2 linked regions of the Gloeothece verrucosa PCC 7822 genome follow. The main gene of each other region encodes a partner of the protein of the gene in region 2 in a complex. Links are inferred from orthologs where the notes say so. Each region holds a gene or a part of one and is shown on either strand. Other genes may lie near its edges.

Region 1 (7,488 bases), 460 kb from region 2 along the record:
CATCTGTGCCGCCTCTTTTGCCTCTGCGTCTCTGCGTGAAAAAAAATTAAAACAGATATAGACGTGAAACCTTGCTTTTAATCTCGAAGTCGATTACCCTAATCTTTGGCTGGATGGACGAAAGGAGTTAAGGCACTGATGGGAAAAACTTGGGTATCACGATGGCGAGAGGATGAGCAACTAAAACCCGTTATCATCGCCGCAAGTCTATTTTTTAGCTTAACCCTCTTTTTTGCCGTCCATCGTTATTACAGTTTCTACAGCAACACGGATCACGGTATCTTTAATCAGGTATTTTGGAATAGTCTTCACGGTCATTTCTTCGAGAGTACCCTTTCCTCTTCCCTCTCAGCAAACGTCATTCATAATGGAGAAATTCCCTCCGTCAGTTACCATCGCCTCGGACAACATTTTACCCCCGCCCTCCTACTCTGGCTACCCCTATACGCCCTTTTCCCCTCTGCCGCTACCCTCAATGTCCTACAAGTGATTTTAATGACGGCTGGAGGTATTGTTTTATATTTCCTTGCTAAACATTATCTCCCGCCCCAAATAGCGGTTATGATTGCCTGGAGTTATTATGGGGCAAATGCGGTTATCGGGCCCACATTAGGCAACTTTTTTGATTTATCTCAACTGCCTCTATTTGCTTTTGGACTTCTCTTAGCCCATGCTAAACGCTGTTGGTGGTTATTTTGGGTACTAGCGGCTTTAATACTAGCCATCCGCGAAGATGCCGGGGTGATTTTATTTAGCTTAGGGGTGTATTTTGTCTTCCGAGATAAGTCTCCTCAGATAGGGTTAGCCGTGTGTACCATCAGTTTAGCTTATATGCTGGCTCTGACTAACCTGATTATGCCCCTATTTTCTGACGATATCTCAAAACGATTTATGATTGAACGCTTTGGTCATTTTGCTACCCATGAACAAGCGTCAACTTTAGAGATTATCTGGAGTATGATTTCTAACCCCTGGCGGCTATTGGTAGAATTGGTCAGCCCCATCGGAAAAAAGTTAGATTATTTATTGAGTCAATGGTTGCCTTTAGGACTCATTCCGGCTGTAGCATCGGCGGCGTGGCTATGTATCGCTTTTCCCCTAGCACAGCTATTCTTACAACAGGGTGATGAGCGCTTTGCTATTACTATACGCTATGCAGTGGCTTTAATTCCTGGGTTATTTTTTGGGGCAATTATTTGGTGGTCAGGTCATCAAGATAAGTTTAAACCGAAAATTCGCCGCTTTTGGAAAATTTGTCTCGGTTTGTCTCTGCTGTTTACTTTCACGGGTAACCCCCATCGTGCCTGGTTTTTCCTGATGCCGGACTCGTTTAGTCCTTGGGCTTATCGTCCGCTTACGGTACAATGGCATCATGTTGATCAGGTTAATACTCTCCTGGCTCAAATTCCCTCAGATGCGAGTGTTTCAGCCAGCCGCTATCTTGTCCCCCAAATGTCGGCAAGACGCGCTGTACTCAGATTTCCCGATGTTCAATTTCGCGATGACCAAGGCAATGTTCAATCGGTAGAATATATAATTGTTGATCTATGGCAATTAAATCCCTCTCAGTCTGTGATAAAAAAGGAACGCCGAGAAGTAGCTTATTCGGTTGAACATTTGGATAAACTGATTAATAGTCGGGAATATGGGGTTATGGGTTTTAAAGATGATGCTCTGTTGATGAAAAAAGGGGTTGAGTCTGAAAGTCAGGCTATGATGGGGTGGTTGGAGTTTCGTCAAAAAATTGATACTTTGGTTAAGGGGTTAGTTGAGGGTTAGAAGGTTTCGCCCCATAGCGCAAAGGACGCAAAGAGGAGGCAAAGGGCTTTTGGGTTTAGTATTGGTTTAGTGTTGGTTGTTAAGTGTATGTCTGTTAGTTTAGATTATCTGGGTCAACTTAATCCTTCTCAGCGTCGGGCAGTTGAACATTATTGTGGTCCTTTGTTGGTAGTGGCGGGGGCAGGTTCCGGTAAAACTCGCGCCCTGACTTATCGTATTGCTCATTTAATTCGCTACCATCAAGTGGAACCGGAACATATTTTGGCGGTAACTTTTACCAATAAAGCCGCTAGAGAGATGAGAGAAAGACTCGAAAGGCTTTTTGCTGATGAGTTGGCTCAAGAAAAATATGGGCAACGCTTTAGTTTATTATCAGAGTATGAACAAAAACAGTTACTCTCAAAGGTTTATCGAACGGTCACGAAAAAGCTTTGGATAGGAACGTTTCATAGTCTTTGTTCCCGCATCCTACGCTACGATATTAATAAGTATCAAGATGAACGGGGACGGTCTTGGAAAAGTAATTTTTCTATTGTGGATGAGTCGGATGCCCAAAGTTTGATTAAGAGTATTGTGACTAAAGAATTGCAATTGGATGAGAAAAAGTTTGAACCTCGAACGGTTCGCTATAAGATTAGTAATGCTAAGAATTTAGGCCTGTCTCCTCAACAATATGCTAGAGAAAATCCTAATTATCAGGGTAAGGTGGTGGCTGAGGTATATGAAGAATATCAAAAACAATTGGCGGCTAATAATGCTTTAGATTTTGATGATTTGATTTTAATCCCTGTGCGCCTGTTTGAACAAAATGAGACAATCTTGGGCTATTGGCATAACCAATTTAGACATATTTTGGTGGATGAATATCAAGATACTAACCGCATTCAATATGAGTTTATTCGTTTGTTAACGACCAATGGTGAAACCCGCAAAAGTGAATGGAATTGGCAAGACCGCTCAATTTTTGTGGTGGGAGATGCGGATCAATCAATTTATAGTTTCCGCATGGCGGACTTTACCATTCTCTTGAATTTTCAAGCTGATTTTGGGGATGGGTTGCCGGATGAGATGACTCGCACAATGGTAAAACTTGAGGAAAATTATCGCTCTCGAGAAAATATTCTGCAAGCCGCTAATCAATTAATTGAAAATAATCAACAACGGATCGAGAAAATTTTAAAAGCAACCCGCAGTATCGGCGAGGATATTTTTTGTTATAAGGCCGATGATGAACGAGATGAGGCGGGTTTTGTCATCCGAAAAATTAAACAGTTAAAGCAGGAAAATCCCGAATTAGATTGGGGGAGTTTTGCAATTTTATATCGCATTAATGCCCATTCTCGCTCATTTGAAGAGGCGTTAATTGAAAGTAATATTCCCTATACGATGGTGGGCGGCTTCCGCTTTTATGACCGTCAAGAAATTAAAGATTCACTAGCATATTTAAAGTTGATTGTCAACCCTTCAGACACAGTTAGTTTATTAAGAGTAATCAACACGCCGCGTCGCGGAATTGGAAAAACTTCTCTGGAGGCTTTACAAGGAGCGGCTAAAGAATTAGGTGTCCCTTTGTGGGAAATTATTAGTGATGAAACCTCGGTGAATACCTTAGCTGGACGAGCCGCCAAAAGTGTCAATCAATTTGCTAAAATGATCCAACAATTTCAAGCACAAACCGAGTTTTTATCGGCGGCTGAGATGCTAGACCGGGTGATGCAAGAAACAGGATATATTGCCGAATTACAACAAAAAGGAACCGATGAAGCTGAAGACCGTATAGCTAATATTAATGAGTTGTTAAATGCTGTGCAACAGTTTCAAGAAGAGTATGAAGAAACCAGCTTACAAGATTATCTAGAAAAAGCTTCTTTAGCTTCAGATTTAGATCAGCTAAAAGAAGGGGAGCAAAAAGTGTCTTTAATGACTTTACACTCGGCTAAAGGGTTAGAGTTTCCTGTGGTCTTTTTGGTAGGATTAGAAGAAGGATTATTTCCTCATATTCGTAGTTTAAATGACCCGTTATCCCTAGAAGAAGAACGCCGTTTATGTTATGTGGGTTTAACTCGTGCCCAAGAACAATTATTTTTGACCTTTGCTAAAGTGAGGTTTTCTTGGGGAAACCGAGAAGATAAAATTCCCTCTCGATTTTTACAAGAATTACCCTCAGAATTAATAAGCGGCAATGGCATTAAAAAACGCACAAGTAAACAGCAAAAAACTCAAAATAAAGGGCAAATAATTAATAATTGGTCAGTGGGAGATCGCGTTTTTCATTCTGCCTATGGAGAAGGCAAAGTTACCCATATTTTAGCGGGAGGAAAAAGCACTAATTTAGCCATTTTATTTCCAGGGTTAGGACGAAAAATTTTAGACCCTACCCTCGCCCCCATTGAGCGGCTAGAATAGAGGTGTGTGGGGAACAACTGACTAATGACTAATAACTAATAACTAATGACTAATAACTAATGACTAAAAACTCCGATAAAACCTTATAAAAATGAGCAATACCGAGTTCTCTCATCCTGGCTAAATGACTAACTTGATAAGCCATTGAGTGAGCATTTTTCTGTAGATTCCGACAAATTGCGAAATCTTCTTGCAACACTTGGTCAAAGATAATTTTCCATTTTTCGGAGGCACGAAAAGAGTTTGAAAGCTGCATTTTTGTTTGATAAATAATAATTTCAAGCCGCGTACTAATAGGGCTAATAGGTACAACTCTCCAAAGCGAAACATGATGATTATCAGTATTAACCATCAAATTAGGAAAAATATAACCTTGATAAGAAAAATTCTGAGGTTCCCAGGGCAAAGAAAGTTTTAGATCAGCGAATTCTTCCTGAGTATAAGGAACTTCTATCAGACAGTGACGGCCGCTTGTAGTTGTGTAAACATTTTTAAAATCAAATAAATCTAAACTTTTTGGATGAAGAGTATTAAAATGGTAGTCTTCCACATAATTTTCCACAATAAATTTCCAATTAATGGCTTCAGTATAAGACCAACGGGCAACCTCAATCAAATCTTCCCAAGGATGATTATACTGTTTTAAATAATCGGAAAATCCCGCCAAATAATCACTTAAAGATTCAGAACTATTTGCCAGATTAACAAAAATAAACCCACCCCAAGTATCCAGTTGTACTGGTTGAATTTGAATCGTGGAAAAGTCTAAATCTTCAAAAAGGTTAGCTTGAGGAATATTCTTCAGTTGACCTTCTAGGTTATAAACCCAAGCATGATAAGGACAGACTAATTGATGACAGTTTCCCTTTCCCTGCACTAAACTGGCTCCTCTGTGGGGACAAACATTGTGCATTGCTATTAATTGGCCATTTCCCTGATTAATTACTATTATAGATTGTTCTCCTGCTTCGTAAGTCAAATAATCCCCTTTCTTGGGTAAATCTGAGACTCTAGCCACCCATTGCCAACTATTACACCATATAGTTTTCATCTCTAATTCAAAAATTTTTGGGTCATAGTAATAATAACCAGGCAATCCCATATTCATAGCTTATAAAAATATACTTTTTCAAGGTATTTTATCTGATTAGCTGCCAAGATGGAAACCCAATTCTGTAAATTGGGATTTATTACCCCTTTATCAAACGTTAAAGACCTGATTCAGTTTTTCTTGATTGTCATAGAAATCTAACAAGTAAAGGACAGTTAAGACAGTTAAGACAGTTAAGAAAAAACTTAATTACAACTGGACAAAAAACTCTCTTTATAGTTAATAATATACACAACAGAAAAAAATTTTACTGGGTAGAAAGCTGAGAAGGGTAATAGGCAAATTCGGTAATGGTAGCTTCTGAACCTTTAATCAATAATATTTCCTCATAGAGCGAAGTACCAAAATACTCTCTGCTTTATGTATCTTCCGAGCCAAATTGCTATCAAGTCAAGATTGTGGAATTAGATGTCTAATAGGGGGTTAAATTGTTATATTACTGGAAAAAAAGGCATATTTTTGGGATAAAATCTTCAAAAAAAATTCTAGATATGATTTTCAGCAGATATCATCGGTTTACTTAGAGAATAATCTCTTTCCCAAAATAAAAGATAAGAGGCGCTTAAGAGACGGCTTATCTTAAACACCTCTAAAGTCGTCAATATACTCAAAATTTTACAATAAATTCCTCAAATTTTGATGAAATTAAGATGAATTTTTGCCGAGTTTTAACAAGATTTGATAAAGTAATCAACCAAAAATCTTGTCTATTCTTTATTAATTAGGTAATTTTACTGTTTACCTAAGAAGGCTATGGAAACGAGGCTTTATAGTACAAAAAAACTCATAAAAGTCCGGCTACAGGAATAGCTAATTTGGCTATCCAGGTTCTGGAGTGATAGTAAAATAGAGAGAGGTTCAAAAATGTTTGATGTCTTGAGCGATGTCTGAGCCAGATCACAGAAACATTTTTAATTAAATATTTTTGGCTTTTTTCTTAAGTATTTTCTGAGTTATTGATGGAATTAATTACTAATAATTGCTCAAATCAAATTGGAATTAGTGGCGACAAATCTTGTCCTCAGTTAAAAGAGGTAATTCACTGTCGTAACTGTTCAGTCTATTCATCCATTGGGCGGGCTTTATTTCAACGAGAAGCACCAGCAGGGTATTTAGAAGAATGGGCAGATTTACTAGCACCACCTTTTCCGCAAGATGCTCAACAAACTAACACTTCAAAAGAAGCCGCTACTTCGGTCATTATTTTTCGGTTAGAGGAAGAATGGTTAGCTTTACCCGTTGATATTATTAAAGAAATTACGCAAATTTTGCCGGTTCATACTTTACCTCATCGGAGTAATAGTATATTAAGAGGGATTGTTAATATTCGAGGAGAACTTATTACTTGTATGGCTTTAGAGAATCTTTTACAATTAAAAAGAAGTCAGGATAAAAATCAAGATAATTTATCTAAAATAAAGCAAGACTCTGTAATTTATCAACGAATGATCGTGATCAAAATTCAAAATTATCGTTGGGTATTTAAAGTAGATGAACTAGATAGAATTAACCGATTTGATTCTAAGGATTTTGAAAATTCTCCCACTGCCCTAGCTAAAAATCCCAATATTTATACTAAAAAAATTATTAGCTATAAATCTAATAAAGTCAATTATTTAGATACAGAATTGTTATTTTATGAATTATTATTTCATACATATTCTAAACCTCAATCAAATAAAAATAATGAATAAATAACTATGGATAGTGGCTTTGATACGAGTAAATTTTCTATGTTAGATTTATTTAGCATAGAAGTAGAAACGCAAACAGAAATTTTGACGGATAAGCTGTTAGCACTGGAAAATCATCTGCGACAGTCTCAGATACCATCTGATCTAAACCTTATTTTAGAAGCTTTAATGCGAGCATCCCACTCTATAAAAGGAGCCGCTAGAGTAGTACAAATAGAAGTGGCTGTCAAAATAGCTCACCTAATGGAAGACTGTTTTACCACAGCCATGAATGGAACAATCCCTCTAAATTTATCCCAAATTGATCAATTATTACAAGGGGTAGATTTTTTACAGCAATTGAGCAAAGTTAGAGAGAAGAATTTAGAAAATTGGTTATCACAACATCAACAACAAGCAGAAAACATCATTAATGCTCTTGTAATTGCACCTGTTGCTCCACAAGAACAAAAACAGTTAAACCCGGCTCCACAACAAGAAATTTCCCCAGCCATCATA
Region 2 (7,430 bases):
ATAATTTATCTCCCCAACAACGTCAAGAGATTTGGCAAGAAGTCTATAAAATTTGGGCAGTTGCTAATGATAATCCTGCGACTCCTCCTCCTCATAGTACCGGTGCGGCTGTGGATATTACGCTAGTTGATGCTACCGGAAAGCCTATTGATATGGGGGGCGATATTGATGAACTTTCAGACCGTTCTCATCCCCTTTATTACGCTAATTCTACTATGGCTCAAGAACAAGATTATCATACTCATAGAGAGTTATTACATCAAGTGATGAGAGCGGCTGGTTTTCGTCGTCATTTGGGGGAGTGGTGGCATTTTTCTCTAGGGGATCAAATGTGGGCTTGGTTGTATAATCAAGAACAGCCGCTACAACCGGTTATCGCTCGTTATGGTGGAGTGTAGCCATTCAAAATGAAAGACAAAATTTTTTAATTTAGTGTATTTTGTCTTCAAAAACTAATTTTTTTTCTCACTGTACCGGCTCTTTGGGCTTTAGCAATTACCTCGATTTCACTGCCCGATACTCCTTTAATTACCCATTCTACTGTACAACGATAATCATAACCTTTTGCTACATTACTAAAGGCTTTATTAGACCGTCCTTCGAGATGGCCAATTTCTTGTTCTTTTTCCCCACTGACTAGACTTACCCCTTCGCCTAAAGACAAACTTACTTGAATAGGTTGAACGCTTTTTCTTTTTCGCGCTTTTTCACTGGTATAAGTGGGTAAAAAACCCTGATTTTCTAACTGTAACACCAGATGATAAATATCTCCCCCATGATGGGTTAAATCAGTGCGCGCGATAGCAAGACGGGGACACATCAGGGCGTGAGAAATGGCAAAACGACATTGCTTTTCACACAACTCAGGTAAATATTCGACGGGGGCATTTTGCCAAACTTGTTTAAAATTCCATCCGCCGATTTCTACTTCACCTAACTGAGGATGTTGAAAAGGTTGCCAAGGAATAAAGCCTTTTCCGGCTAATTTTTCATCATTCCATTGCATCAACTTCAGGTCATCACTGAGGGGATGTCGATCATCCCATTTAACATAATGTTCTTTTTTAACGCCGGCTTGGGTGGGAGCGTCCCACAATTCTACGGTAAAACCAAACCAACCAAAATGATCATAACAATAATCATCCATCGCCCCATGAGTTACTTTTGTGGGATGATCACGAAAGTCATGATAAACCGAAACACATTCATAACCCGTTAAATTTGTGCCTTTTTCGCCGATCAGTTGATAAATTTCTAAATCTTCATAAGGAAAATGATCATCCGGTTCGGTACTATAAGGGCGTAAAATCACCGCACCCGAAGTATGATAAGTCATAAAGCCATTAATATTAGGATGCTGTGACCAAAATTCTGCTTCTGCGCGGGTTTCTGGTTCAGAAAAAGGAAAAGAACCCGCCCCTTTTTGTTCTCCTTCGGGAACCCATTCGGCCGGATAATTCCGGTTAAAATCTAATCCTTCATAAGTGGGGGCAAGTTTAACATTATACCCGTCATAATTGCGGATTAATCCTTCGGGTAACAGGGTGTAATAAGTGCCGCCAAATTCATCCGGTTCTCGAGGGATCATAATACGGGGATCTTCGGGTGCTACTTTCCACCCACCGCAGTCATCCTTGAGCCGCATTTGTAAAATTAACCCATCTCCATTAATATCTTCTAGATAAAGTCCCTCTCGCCCCTCGCTATAAGGATAAGGACGAATACTCGATCGCAGACGGTAGGGAGTGGTTAAATACTTTTCGGCACCATCAACGGCGATACGGGGAAGGACATAAACCGTATAATCATTTAGTAGGCGAGTAACTTGAGGGTCTTGCTTATATTGAGTGAGCAGATGATGAATAATATAAAGAACAATTGCTGAGCCGGTCACTTCTCCGGCATGAGTGTTACCATCGATCCAGTAACCGGGTTTTTCTAGGGGTAAGCCGCTATCTTGACTCGTGAGGGTCGCTAACCAGATGTCTCGCTTGGCATAACTTTGGCCAATGACTTCTAATTTAATGAGATGAGGGTAAGATTCAGCCATCTGATGTAGAAATTTCACCAATTCCTCGTAGGTGTAGTAATGGCTAAAATCAAAAGGAGGTACTAACATGGGAGACAAAATTAAAGTGACCAGTCATGATTGTAACTAGCCACCCTAAAGCCAAAAAGATTATCATTAACAATCTTTGTATTAATCGAGAAATCCCATTAAAGAGGCTGGATCATCAATTTCATTAGACGCAACCGGACGATTACCCATGACAGTATAAGTTTCACTAATAACTAAATGACTAGCCGCAATGGGACGATCGCCAGATATCGTTAAAGTCCCTTTAATTTCCATCCCACTTGCTACCACCGGACGCGCAGCGCCGACAGAGTTGTAAGTGCTAACCACTTTTAAATGACTAGCTTCGATGGGACGACCCCCGGGTAAAGTATCAGTGTGTTTGATTAAATTAGTACCAGCGCTTGAACCTTGAGATACCGAGAGAGCAACGACTTCTTTTTCTTTTTCTTTGGTTGCAGTTCCCTTAGTGCTTTTTTTGGCGCTACTTGTAGCAGCATTATCACTTTCTTGGGTGCCGTTGGTTTCTACTTTTTCCGTACTCATTTGGTTTGCTCCTTTAAGATTATACAATGAATTAGCGGGCGTTGTGGTCGCTTACGGAAGTCCCCACTTTAATCTTGTTTTAATATTTGCCTCTATTATAAGGTTATCGTTGTCGTTACCCCTTCAAAATAAAACTCTGTAATACTGTTGATTATCTCAGCCTATAGTTCCTTTTGAATAGTCTTATGAGTCCTTTTTATCTGCAAGCACCTTTTCAACCCACAGGGGATCAACCCCAAGCGATCACTCAACTGATTGACTCTATCACAAGGGGAAACCGTTTTCAAACCCTCCTCGGTGCAACCGGCACCGGTAAAACCTTTACCATTGCTGCAACCATTGAAAAAATCGGCAGACCGACGCTAGTCTTGGCCCATAATAAAACCTTAGCCGCTCAATTGTGTAATGAACTCAGACAGTTTTTTCCCGATAACGCGGTAGAATATTTCATCAGTTATTACGATTACTACCAACCCGAGGCTTATATTCCGGTCAGTGATACCTATATTGAAAAGACTGCCTCGATTAATGATGAAATAGATATGTTGCGGCATTCTGCCACTCGTTCCCTGTTTGAGAGACGGGATGTGATTGTGGTAGCTTCTATTAGCTGTATATATGGCTTAGGAATGCCTTCAGAATACCTTAAAGCGGCGATTAGCTTACAGGTGGGAGAAGAAATCAACCAACGGCAATTATTGCGGGATTTAGTTTCTGTTCAGTATAGCCGCAATGATTTAGAGTTGCAACGAGGAAGATTCCGTCTTAGGGGGGATGTTTTAGAATTGGTTCCGGCTTATGAAGATCGGATTATTCGAGTAGAGTTTTTTGGGGATGAAATAGACGCTATTCGATATCTTGATCCCGTGACCGGACAAATTTTACACAGTTTAGATCGGATTAATGTTTACCCAGCGCGGCACTTTGTGACTCCGGATGATCAATTAGAAGCGGCTTGTCAGGCGATCGAATTAGAATTAGAGGAACGAGTCGAAGAATTAGAGAAACAAGGTAAACTTTTAGAGGCGCAAAGATTAGGACAGAGATGTCGTTATGATTTAGAACTCTTGCGGGAAGTGGGCTATTGTAATGGGGTAGAAAATTATTCCCGTCATTTAGCGGGAAGACAAGCCGGAGAACCCCCAGAATGTTTAATTGATTATTTCCCGAAAGATTGGTTATTAGTAATCGATGAATCTCATGTCACCGTGCCTCAAATTCGGGGAATGTATAACGGTGATCAATCTCGGAAAAAAGTCTTAATAGAACATGGGTTTCGCTTGCCGAGTGCGGCCGATAACCGACCTTTAAAAGCCGAGGAATTCTGGCAAAAAGTCAATCAATGTGTGTTTGTTTCTGCTACCCCTGGAGACTGGGAAATAGAACAATCTGAAGGAAGAGTCATGGAACAGATTATCCGTCCGACTGGGGTACTCGATCCGGAAATCTTCGTGCGTCCTACTGAAGGACAAGTGGATGATTTGTTAGGAGAAATAAAAGTTAGAGTTAAGCGCAATGAAAGGGTTTTAATTACCACGCTGACAAAACGCATGGCAGAAGATTTAACCGAATACTTCCAAGAGCGAGGGATAAAAGTCCAATATTTACACTCAGAAATTACTTCTATAGAACGAATAGAAATTTTACAAAATTTGAGGGAGGGAGAATTTGATGTATTAATCGGGGTAAACTTATTAAGAGAAGGATTAGACTTACCCGAAGTGTCTTTAGTGGCCATATTAGATGCAGATAAAGAAGGGTTTTTACGGGCAGAACGTTCTCTCATTCAAACCATCGGCAGGGCAGCGCGGCATATCCAAGGACAAGCCATTTTATATGGAGATAATTTAACCGATAGTATGCTCAAAGCGATGGAAGAAACCGAAAGACGACGGAACATACAAATAGCCTATAACAAACGTCATGGAATTACCCCTCAACCGATTATTAAACGCTCAAGTAATGCGATTTTATCTTTCTTAGATATATCCCGCCGCTTAAACGCCCAACAACTAGAACAAGTTTATGAACAAGCAGACGAATTACCCCTAGAAAAAGTCCCCGAATTGATCGGACAACTCGAAGACAAAATGAAAGAAGCCGCCAAAAAACTCGAATTTGAAGAAGCCGCCAAATACCGAGACAGAATACAACATCTAAGAGAAAAACTCCTAGGACATTAACCAACAAACCCTCCTTATTCATCTGCTACAGGGTGCGGCCAATAAACCCAAATAACTCACAAGTTCAAAATAAGCGTCACCGGCAGAGAATTTATAGATACATTAGAGAAAGAACCATAAACGATAAAATCGAAGATGAGTGCTACTAAAAAAATAGCAGTTGTCACTGGTGCTAACCGAGGGTTAGGGTTTGAAGCCAGTCGTCAACTCGCCAAAAACGGAATTCACGTGGTTTTGACAAGTCGGGATGAAGACAAAGGAATAGCGGCGGCAGAAAAGCTACAATCAGAAAAACTCAAGGTGACTTATCATCCTCTCGATGTCACTAACCCTGACAGTATTGAATTATTAGGCAAGTTTATCAAGGATCAATTTGGACGTTTAGACATCTTGGTGAACAATGCAGGGGTTTTGATTGGTTCTGCTGAGGATAGCAGTGTATTGAATGCTAAGATAGACACCATCAGAAAATCGATGGAAACGAATGTCTATGGTCCGTTACTGGTAAGCCAGACATTAATACCCATCATGAGGGTGCATAATTATGGAAGGGTGGTTAATGTGTCTTCAGGCATGGGACAGTTAACTAATATGGGTGGGGGATATCCAGGTTATCGACTCTCGAAAACTTCTATTAATGCCGTGACCCGGATTTTAGCAGATGAATTGAAAGGTACAAATATATTAGTTAATTCGGCCTGTCCAGGTTGGGTAAAGACGGAAATGGGAGGCCCTGATGCAACCCGTACCCCTCAACAGGGAGCAGATACTATTGTCTGGTTGGCGATGCTTCCGGATGGTTCGCCGAGTGGAGGGTTTTACCGCGATAGGAAGCTTCTTCCTTGGTAAATGTATGACCTCTCCCCCAACCCCTCTCCTACAAGGAGAGGGGAGTTAATATTGTAGGTGTGTATTACTGACGAATTCACCAATGACTAAAACTATAACTCTTTATATAATTATTTTTTAGAAAAAATTGAGCTTGTTTATCCGAAGGCACGAAAGCAGGTTATTAAAAAAACTGGGTTAGCGGCTAATGTGTTTCCTGAACAATGTCCTTTTACTCCTGAAGAAATCTTAAATTCTGATTATTTGCCAAATAAAAAAAAATCAGCGAGTAGGGTGCGTTAGGCGGCTACAATATTTGAAAATGAACTACAACTAAAAATCCGCCGTAACGCACCACTTAAGTTATTGAAATTATCCTACACCCGCATATGGTGAGGGCCAACCGAGCAAAAGCTGCCTACGCAGGCTTAAATATGAAAATTTATCGCAAAATATTGACAATTTAAGGAAATATTGCTAATAAAGAAATAAAAAGCAATCAGGAGGGGATGATGATAGAACTCTTTACAGGGACTGTGATCGCTATAGGATCAGTAATAGCTCAAAAAACCCTTGAAAAAACTGAGGACAAAGTCAGTGATATTTTATCAGAAAAAATCAGTCAATTTATCAATGCTTTGACCAAAACAGCCCCCAAAATAGCAACAGCACTTGCACTTGCACCCGAACAACCTTTAGATTATGGTCAAGCGGTTTTAGAAGTGGAAACAGCCGCTAAAAATAATACAGAGTTAAGCCAAAGTATTGATGAATTAGCAAAAGCGGCAGAAGCAGAACCCCCTCCGAATATAACAGAAATACTGCAAAAAATTGACCAAGAACTACAGCAAAAACAGTTTTCTATTCAAAACTTAGCTAAATTAACCGAGAAAATCAATAATTTTAATCAAGCTCAAACAATTCACATTATACAAAATAATACATTTTGAATGGGATCGTCCTATGGGGAGGGGACAAAGTTCATTCCTAATCTTGATTGGCAATCTATCTGTCAACAAGTCCTACAAAAACAAAAAAAACTCAGAAAAAAAATTACAGAAAGAGATTTGAATTAAATATTTATGTACCTTTAGGATTAGTAGAACGGAAACAGCAACAACGACGAAAAAAACAAGAAGATCCAGACCGAGAAAAAGTTTATCAACTCGAAGAAACTGTTATCACGAAAGAATATCAACATGAGACTTTTTTAACAGAAATTATCGGAGGAACTGGGCAGGAAAATAAACATATTGCTATTACTGGAGAACCCGGAGCCGGTAAAACTACTTTATTATATAAAATTGCGGCTTGGATTGAAGAACATCAAAAAGGGTTGCCGATTTTAATTTCTTTGGCGGCATTAGAAAAGCAATCTTTAGAAGACTATTTATTAAATAATTGGCTCAAAAAAGCTGAAGAATTTATCTCAGAAGAACAAAGACAAGATAAAACAGCATTACAAGAAGCATTAAAAAAACGTTTTCGAGAGGGCGGAGTCTGGTTATTATTAGATGGTTTAGATGAAATGGCCGTGAATTCATCGGGCGGAGTTTTGACGACAATTCAACAGTATTTAGAGGATTGGATAAATCGAGCCAGAATAATTTTAACCTCTCGTTTAAATGTTTGGGATGAGCAGAAAAGTAATCCGTTATCAGATTTTAAAACTTTTCGGACTTTACAGTTTACGGATGAACAAGTAACAGAATTTATTGAGGATTGGTTTGAAAATGACCTCTCCCCCAACCCCTCTCCTGCGAGGAGAGGGGAGCTAGATAATATAGTATTTCAAT

Evidence for each region. The genes of interacting proteins can lie anywhere in the genome.
Region 1: the proteins of uvrB (region 2) and pcrA are in contact, whole or in part, in a crystal structure (PDB 7EGT), measured with the Thermus thermophilus proteins. The link is inferred for Gloeothece verrucosa PCC 7822 from one-to-one orthologs. Residues at the interface, in WP_096411307.1 of Thermus thermophilus: Glu23, Leu25, Arg26, Asp27, Gly28, Glu29, Arg30, Phe31, Arg55, Glu326, Asp327, Phe328, Glu379, Ser382, Gln383, His398, Gly400, Arg401; in WP_096412145.1 of Thermus thermophilus: His654, Arg656, Phe657, Gln666, Asp668, Glu669, Lys680, Arg681, Leu682, Ser683, Lys685, Tyr686, Ala687.

The regions. Positions count from the first base shown.
Region 1 is NC_014501.1:3,081,089-3,088,576, reverse strand. Bases 1,504-4,525 are described here. They hold pcrA (DNA helicase PcrA), read left to right. Parts: upstream 1,504-1,866; coding sequence 1,867-4,185; downstream 4,186-4,525. Other genes in these bases: CYAN7822_RS13570 (aromatic ring-hydroxylating oxygenase subunit alpha), read right to left, coding at 4,235-4,525; CYAN7822_RS13580 (DUF2079 domain-containing protein), read left to right, coding at 1,504-1,779. In the rest of the region: more of CYAN7822_RS13580, read left to right, coding at 139-1,503; more of CYAN7822_RS13570, read right to left, coding at 4,526-5,293; CYAN7822_RS13565 (chemotaxis protein CheW), read left to right, coding at 6,256-6,990; CYAN7822_RS13560 (hybrid sensor histidine kinase/response regulator), read left to right, coding at 6,997-7,488. UniProt on the Escherichia coli protein: A helicase with DNA-dependent ATPase activity. Unwinds DNA duplexes with 3'-5' polarity. Translocates on single-stranded DNA with 3'-5' polarity. Initiates unwinding more efficiently from a nicked substrate than double-stranded DNA.
Region 2 is NC_014501.1:3,542,556-3,549,985, forward strand. What follows is about bases 2,344-5,307. They hold uvrB (excinuclease ABC subunit UvrB), read left to right. Parts: upstream 2,344-2,808; coding sequence 2,809-4,806; downstream 4,807-5,307. Other genes in these bases: CYAN7822_RS15590 (hypothetical protein), read right to left, coding at 2,344-2,623; CYAN7822_RS15600 (SDR family oxidoreductase), read left to right, coding at 4,942-5,307. Also shown: CYAN7822_RS15580 (M15 family metallopeptidase), read left to right, coding at 1-398; CYAN7822_RS15585 (M14 family metallopeptidase), read right to left, coding at 446-2,119; more of CYAN7822_RS15590, read right to left, coding at 2,201-2,343; more of CYAN7822_RS15600, read left to right, coding at 5,308-5,655; CYAN7822_RS15605 (hypothetical protein), read left to right, coding at 6,144-6,584; CYAN7822_RS15610 (NACHT domain-containing protein), read left to right, coding at 6,632-7,430. UniProt on the Escherichia coli protein: The UvrABC repair system catalyzes the recognition and processing of DNA lesions. A damage recognition complex composed of 2 UvrA and 2 UvrB subunits scans DNA for abnormalities.